2 regions of the Klebsiella sp. HN106 genome follow, and region 1 is predicted to be linked to the other one. Evidence: predicted binding sites of a transcription regulator. Region 1 holds the regulator's gene; the other holds the start of a gene.
What was found. The regulator CRP, encoded in region 1, controls carbon source genes, mostly activating them, when cyclic AMP is high. The targets are predictions, from matches to a motif close to ATGTGANNNNNNTCACAT.
Positions count from the first base shown of each region.

Region 1 (4,203 bases):
ATCAGGGCAAACATATCAGCTACTTCGGCCCAGAGGCCAACGACTTTGGCCTGCTGGAACAGACGTTTTCTGAGTATGGGCTAAGCGGCAAAGGCCAGTCGCGCAAGTATTTACATACCTATGACGAAGCCGTGCCGTGGAACCAGGTTCCGGGGACCTTCACGCCCTGGCAGCCGCTGCCCGAGCCGACTGACGTCCTCTTTTACGAAGGCCTGCACGGCGGCGTCGTGACGCCGCAGCACAACGTCGCAAACCATGTCGACCTTCTGGTCGGCGTGGTGCCCATCGTCAATCTTGAGTGGATCCAGAAGCTTATCCGCGACACCAGCGAACGCGGCCACTCTCGGGAGGCGGTGATGGACTCGGTGGTCCGCTCGATGGAGGACTACATCAACTTTATCACCCCGCAGTTTTCGCGCACCCATCTCAACTTCCAGCGCGTCCCCACGGTGGATACGTCCAATCCCTTTGCGGCCAAAGCCATCCCTTCCCTGGATGAAAGCTTCGTGGTGATTCATTTCCGCAACCTGAAAAATATCGATTTTCCGTGGCTTCTGGCGATGCTTCAGGGTTCGTTTATCTCACATATGAACACGCTGGTGGTACCGGGCGGAAAAATGGGGCTGGCGATGGAGCTGATTATGGCGCCGCTGGTTGAACGGCTGATGGAAGGCAAGAAAATAAGCTAGCTGCGATCGCCCCGGCGGCAACATAACCTACCGGGGTCGGTTCCGTTTATCCTTCGATCACTTCATAAGAGTGAGTAATGTTTACCGCCTTCTCAAGCATCAGCGCCACCGAGCAGTATTTTTCCGCCGACAGGTCAACGGCGCGGGAAACGGCCGCGTCTTTTAACTCCTTACCGGTCACGATAAAGTGCAGATTGATATGGGTAAACAGACGCGGCGCCTCTTCGCGACGCTCCGAGGTCAGCTTAACTTCGCAGTTGGTGACGTTATGACGCCCCTTCTGCAAAATGGAAACCACGTCAATCGCGCTGCACCCGCCTGCCGCCATTAGCACCATTTCCATCGGGCTGGGCGCTTTATCCCCGGAATTACCGTCCATCAGAATCTGGTGGCCAGAAGCCGACTCACCGATGAAGGTTAACCCTTCAACCCACTTCACTCGCGCTTGCATAAATTTAACTCCAGGGCTGTAATTTTCCTGACAGATTACGCGTAGATAACAATTCTCGCAACGGAAGGCGACCTGGGTCATGCTGAAGCGAGACACCAGGAGACATGCGGCGAAAGCTATGCTAAAACAGTCTGGATGCTACAGTAATACATTGATGTACTGCATGTATGCAGAGGAGTTCACATTACAGGCTGCAGAACACTTTCAGCCGGATTCCCAGGTATAGGGATTCAATACGATTGCATGCCCGGATGCCGTGTAGTGTCGGCACCCGGAGATAGCTTATAACAGAGGATAACCGCGCATGGTGCTTGGCAAACCGCAAACAGACCCTACCCTTGAATGGTTCTTGTCTCATTGCCACATTCATAAGTACCCATCAAAGAGCACGCTGATCCACCAGGGTGAAAAAGCAGAAACGTTGTACTACATCGTTAAGGGCTCCGTGGCTGTACTCATCAAGGATGAAGAAGGTAAAGAGATGATCCTCTCTTACCTCAACCAGGGCGATTTCATCGGTGAATTAGGCCTGTTTGAAGAAGGTCAGGAGCGTAGCGCCTGGGTACGTGCGAAAACCGCATGTGAAGTGGCCGAAATCTCCTACAAAAAATTCCGTCAGCTGATCCAGGTTAACCCGGATATCCTGATGCGTCTCTCTTCGCAGATGGCGCGCCGTCTGCAGGTTACGTCGGAAAAAGTGGGCAACCTCGCTTTCCTCGACGTGACTGGTCGTATCGCCCAGACGCTGCTGAACCTGGCAAAACAGCCGGATGCGATGACCCACCCGGACGGTATGCAAATTAAAATTACCCGCCAGGAAATCGGTCAGATTGTCGGATGCTCTCGCGAAACCGTTGGCCGCATCCTGAAAATGCTGGAAGATCAAAACCTGATCTCGGCACACGGTAAAACTATCGTCGTCTACGGTACCCGTTAAGTCGGTAAAACGGCGTATTGCCTGACAATACGCCGTTTTTGTTTTCCCCTCATGTGGCGCAGGCTGATTTACCACCCGGAAGTCAACTATGCACTGCGGCAAACGCTGGTGTTGTGTCTGCCGGTTGCGATAGGGCTTCTGTTCGGTCATCTACAGCAGGGGCTGCTGTTTTCTCTTGTTCCCGCCTGCTGCAACGTTGCCGGGCTGGATACACCGCATAAGCGTTTCTTTAAACGCCTGATTATCGGCGGCTGCCTGTTTGCCGGCAGTAGCCTTATCGTTCAACTCCTTCTGCAGCGAGAAATACCTTTGCCGCTGATCCTCACGGGTCTGGCGCTCATCCTCGGCGTCACGGCCGAAATCAGCTCTCTGCACGCAAGGCTGCTGCCCGCCTCGCTTATCGCGGCTATATTTACGCTCAGTCTCGCGGGCAACATGCCGATCTGGGAGCCGCTGCTGATCTACGCGCTCGGGACGTTATGGTATGGCGTTTTTAACTGGGTCTGGTTCTGGCTTTGGCGCGAACAGCCGCTGCGCGAATCCTTAAGTCTGCTGTATCGCGAGCTGGCCAATTATTGCGAGGCCAAATACAGTCTGCTTACCCAGCATACGGACCCCTCAACATCGTTGCCGCCGCTGCTTAATCGACAGCAAAAGGTGGTAGATCTGATAACCCAGTGCTATCAGCAGATGCATATGTTGGCGGCCAACCAGCGCAGCGATCATAAACGCCTGCTGCGCGCATTCCAGGTTGGACTGGACCTGCAGGAGCATATTTCCGTCAGCCTTCATCAGCCGGAAGAGGTGCAAAAACTGGTGGAGCGCAGCCATGCGGAAGCGGTGATTCGCTGGAACGCGCAAACCGTTGCCGCCCGCCTGCGGGTGCTGGCGGACGATCTCCTTTACCATCGTTATCCTCAGCGCTTTCAGATGGATAAACAGATCGGTGCGCTGGAAAAAATCGCCTGGCAGCATCCCGATAACCCGGTCGGGCAGTTTTGCGCCTGGCATTTCAGCCGTATTGCCCGGGTTCTGCGCACCCAGCGGCCGCTGTACGCGCGTAACCTGATGGCGGATAAAACCCGTCGCCTGCCGCTGCTGCCTGCCCTGAAAAACTATCTGTCGCTTAAGTCGCCGGCCTTACGAAATGCGGCGCGTATCAGCGTGATGCTGAGCGTCGCCAGCCTGATGGGCAGCGCGCTAAACCTGCCAAAACCCTACTGGATCCTGATGACGGTTCTGTTCGTGACGCAAAACGGCTACGGCGCCACCCGAGTACGCATCGTCCACCGGGCTGCAGGAACCATTGCCGGGCTGGTCATTGCCGGACTGACGCTGCACTTTCACGTCCCTGAAGGCTATACGCTGACCGCGATGCTCTTTATCACGCTGTTAAGCTATCTGATTATCCGCAAGAACTACGGCTGGGCGATGGTCGGATTTACGGTAACGGCAGTGTATACCCTGCAGCTACTCACCCTGAACGGCGAACAGTTTATCGTTGCCAGGCTGATTGATACGCTGATTGGCTGCCTGATCGCCTTCGGGGGTATGGTCTGGCTATGGCCGCAATGGCAAAGCGGCCTGCTGCGCAAAAATGCCCACGATGCGCTGGAAGCCGATCAGGATGCTATCAGGCTGATCCTCAGCGACGACCATCAGGCCCCGGCGCTGGCCTATCAGCGAATGCGCGTCAACCAGGCGCATAACGCGCTGTTTAACTCGCTGAATCAGGCAATGCAGGAACCCGGTTTTAACTCGCACTATCTGGAAGATATGAAGCTGTGGGTTACCCACAGCCAGTTTATTGTCGAGCATATCAACGCCATGACCACCCTGGCGCGCGAGCACAATATGCTCACGCCAGATCTGGCGCAACGTTATCTGGAGTCCTGCGAGATTGCGCTCCAGCGCTGCCAGCAGCGGCTGGATTCCGATGGGCCGGGCAGCGCAGGGGATGTGAATATCATGGAGGCGCAGGATGCGGAGGTTCCTCGCGGCCCGCTCAGTACAATGGAGCAGCATCTGCAGCGCATCCTCGGGCATCTGAACACCATGCACACGATTTCATCGGTGGCATGGCGTCAGCGTCCGCATCATGGCATCTGGCTGCGCGCCACTAAGCG
Region 1 covers NZ_JBLURD010000011.1:165,582-169,784, reverse strand. The annotation lists gene ACSIPU_RS22120 (phosphoribulokinase) at 1-689, shown strand, start outside; gene ACSIPU_RS22115 (OsmC family protein) at 736-1,140, opposite strand; gene crp (cAMP-activated global transcriptional regulator CRP) at 1,445-2,077, shown strand; gene ACSIPU_RS22105 (YccS/YhfK family putative transporter) at 2,129-4,203, shown strand, end outside; gene argD (bifunctional acetylornithine/succinyldiaminopimelate transaminase) at 4,197-4,203, opposite strand, start outside.

Region 2 (4,203 bases), on a different contig from region 1:
TCACGCCGCGCAGCAGCAGCATCATGACCAGCGTAGCGATAAATGCCTGCACGCGCCCTTTCGCCACAATCACGCCGGTCACGGCGCCGATAGCCGCGCCTAATGCCAGCGCAGCGGCCACGGCCACCAGTGCGTTGACCTCAATCCCGACAATTGAAGCAGCAACCGCGCCGGTCAGAGCCAGCAGAGAACCGACGGACAGGTCGATACCCGACGTCAGGATAACCAGCGTCATCCCTACCGCCATAATGGCGTTAACTGAAGTCTGCTGCAGAATATTGAACAGGTTATTCACGGTAAAAAAGTTGGGGCTCATGGTCGAGACAATCGCAATCAGCACCAGCAGGGCAATCAGCGATTTTTGCTCCATCAGCCACGCTTTTGTGAAGTAGCGACGACCAGAAACAGCCGGGTTATTCATCTTTTTTACTCCTGATTCACACGATTAAGCTTGCCCACAGCGGCAGCCATCAATACTTCCTGGGTGGCCTGCTCGCGTGTGAATTCACCGCCGAGATGCCCTTCATGCATCACCATGATGCGATCGCTCATGCCCAGCACTTCCGGCATCTCCGAAGAGACCAGAATGATGCTCAGACCTTCGGCTTTGAACTGATTAATCAGCTGGTAGATCTCTTTCTTCGCCCCGACGTCGACGCCGCGGGTCGGCTCATCAAGGATCAATACCTTCGGGCGGGTCATCAACCCGCGGGCTATCGCGACCTTCTGCTGATTACCGCCGGAAAGTAGCCCAATGGCCTGCTCCATCGAAGGCGTTTTCACGTTAAACAGGCGGATAAAATCACTCACCGCCTGTTGTTCATCTTTGTGCTTGAGACTACCGCCGCCGCGGCTGAAGTAACGCAGCGCGGTCAGCGACATGTTCTCTTTAACCGACATGCCGAGCACTAAACCGTCGCGCTTACGGTCTTCTGAGATGTAGACGATTCCGTTGGCCAGACCATCCTGCGGGGAACGCGTAACAACTTCGCGTCCATCCAGCGTGACCGAACCGCTGCTGCGCGGCAGCGCACCGTACAGCACCTTCATCAGCTCGGTGCGCCCGGCGCCCATCAGCCCGGCGACGCCGAGAATCTCGCCCTGACGCAGAATAAAGGAGATATTTTCCACGCCCGAACCGCACAGGTTGTCGACCTTAAGACGAACAGCGCCCGGGGCTTTGTCCAGATGCGGGTACTGATCTTCCAGCTTACGGCCGACCATCATCTCAATCAGCAGATCTTCATCCAGACTGGCCACTTCACGCTCGGCGATAAACTGCCCATCGCGAAATACCGTGACGTCATCGCAAATCTCGAAGATCTCTTTCATACGGTGGGAGATATAGACAATACCGCGCCCCTGCGATTTCAGTTCGCGGATTACGCGGAACAGGGATTCGGTCTCGGTGTCGGTCAACGCATCGGTGGGCTCATCCATAATGATGACCTTCGACTCAAAGCTCAGCACCTTAGCGATCTCAACCATTTGCTGATCGCCTATCGATAAATCCCCCACCAGCTTCTGGCTGTTAAAACGTAGATTCAGCTTTGCCAGCAGCTTATCGGCTTCGGCGTACATCGTTTTCCAGTCTATTTTGCCAAAGCGATTCACAAATTCACGGCCGAGGAAAATGTTCTCAGCGATCGTCAATTGGGGGATCAGGTTTAGCTCCTGGTGGATGATGCCAATTCCGGCTTCCTGAGAAGATTTGGGACCGTTGAAGGTGGTCTCTTTACCCAACCACAGCAGCGAACCGGCATCGCGGGAGTAAATGCCGGTCAGCACTTTCATCATCGTGGATTTACCGGCGCCGTTTTCCCCGACCAGCGCCATCACGCGGCCCGGATATACGTTTAGCGAGGCGCCGGAGAGCGCCTTGACGCCAGGGAACGATTTATCGATCCCTTTTAATTGCAATAAGGCTTCCATAGCGGCGACCTCAGAACGTCACGCCGGCACAGAGAATAACGTTCGCATACGGGGAACATTCCCCGCTGCGAATCACCGCCTGACTATCTGCGGTTTCTTTTTTGAACTGCTCATGGCTGGTGTAACGAATTTCAATGGTGTTTCCCTGGTGTTGCTGCAGCTGCTCAAGATGATTGAGCAACGTCGCGTGGAGCTGCGGATTAAGCGTTTTAATCTCTTCCGCGAGGATAGCCGCTTCAACCTGCATTTCGCTAGTCACCACCTCCAGAACCTGCATAAAGGAGGGCACCCCGTGGGTTAACGCCATATCGATACGGGCGCTGCTGCGGGGAACAGGTAACCCGGCATCGCAAACTACCAGCGTATCGGTATGACCCAGGCGGGAGATGACCGACGAAATTTCAGCATTGAGGACGGTACCTTTTTTCATTTTCTCTTTTACTCCACTAGCGAAACGTTTCGCTGGTATAAGTATTAGCAATAAGAGAACAGAAAACCATCACCAGATGTGAGAATTGTGATCGTCATCGAAACGTTTCGCAAGTCTGAAGAGTTAAAGCCAGAAGCGTTCAAATAAACAAAAAGCCCTTCATCAAGAAGGGCTTTAGCGCATCAGATTTCAACCTGGGTGCCGAGCTCAATAACCCGGTTCGGCGGGATTTCGAACTGGTCAGGCGCTCGCAGAGCGTTGCGCTGCAGCAGAAGATAAAGCTTGCCGCGCAGGCGCAGGTACCATGGCCGCTTGCCGATGATCAGCGACTCATGAGACATAAAGAAGGAGGTCTCCATCATCCGGCAGCTCAGGCCTTCCAGCCCACAGCGGTGGAAAACTTCTTCGACATTCGGCGTTTCCCGCCAGCCGTAGCTGGCTACTACGCGCCAGAACGACGGCGAAATCTGCTCAATCTGTACGCGACGAACGTTATGCACGTACGGCGCATCTTCAGTACGCAGCGTGAGCAAAATCACCCGCTCGTGCAGCACCTTATTATGCTTAAGGTTATGCAACAGCGCGAAAGGAATGACGTTCAGCGCGCGCGACATATAGACGGCGGTACCCGGAACGCGGACCGGCGGCGATTTCTCCAGAGAAGAGATCATCGCTTCCAGAGAATTACCGTGCTCATGCATCCGACGCAGAAGGCGGAAACGCTCGCTTTTCCAGGTGGTCATGATGGTAAACATCACCAGGCCGAGGGTCAGAGGCAGCCAGCCGCCGGAGACGATTTTATCGAGGTTCGCGGAGAAGAGCGGGATATCAATGCACATAAAGGCAACCAGCAGCAGCGCCACAACGAACTTATTCCAGTGCCAGTTTTGACGCGCTACCGTCGTGAACAGAATGGTGGTCAGCACCATCGTCCCCGTCACCGCAATACCGTAGGCCGCCGCCAGATTCGAGGAGTGCTCAAAGTTAACAATGACGATGACCACCGAGATATAGAGCAGCCAGTTGATAAACGGAATATAAATCTGCCCGGACTCCATTTCCGAAGTATGAATAATCCGCATCGGCGACAGGTACCCCAGGCGCACCGCCTGCCGGGTTAGCGAGAAGACGCCAGAGATAACCGCCTGTGAAGCGATAACCGTCGCCAGGGCGGCAATAATCAGCATGGGAATGAGCGCCCACTCGGGCGCCAGCAGAAAGAACGGGTTTTTAATCGCTTCCGGGTGTTTGAGCAGCAGCGCGCCCTGACCAAAGTAGTTAAGCACCAGTGAAGGCAGTACTACCGAAAACCAGGCCAGGCGAATCGGCAGTTTACCAAAATGCCCCATATCCGCGTACAGCGCCTCCACGCCGGTAATCGACAGCACTACCGCGCCCAGCGCCACAAACGAGACGGTTTTATATTCGAGGAAAAAGTGTACCGCCCAGTAAGGATTCAGCGCCTGCAGCACTTCCGGGTTAGCAAAGATACTGCGCGCGCCCAGTACCGCCAGCAGCAGGAACCAGATCAGCATAATCGGCGCGAACAGCTTACCGACCATGCTGGTACCGTGCTTTTGAATGGCAAATAGCAGCGTCAGAACGATGATGGATATGGGGACCACCCACGTATCCAGGTCCGGGGCGATAATTTCCAGCCCCTCTATCGCCGACATCACCGAGATGGCAGGCGTAATCACCACCTCGCCATAAAAGAAGCTGCCGCCGATAAGCCCAAGGATCACCAGGATGGAGGTTGCGCGCGCGGAGGTGTTTCGCCCCGCCAGCGACATTAACGTCAGGATCCCGCCTTCGCCGGCATTGTCTGCCCGCATCACGAA
Region 2 covers NZ_JBLURD010000005.1:300,670-304,872, reverse strand. The annotation lists gene rbsC (ribose ABC transporter permease) at 1-421, opposite strand, end outside; gene rbsA (ribose ABC transporter ATP-binding protein RbsA) at 427-1,932, opposite strand; gene rbsD (D-ribose pyranase) at 1,943-2,362, opposite strand; gene kup (low affinity potassium transporter Kup) at 2,545-4,203, opposite strand, start outside.
Region 2: the regulator CRP is predicted to act here: its motif matches at 2,448-2,465, upstream of rbsD (D-ribose pyranase).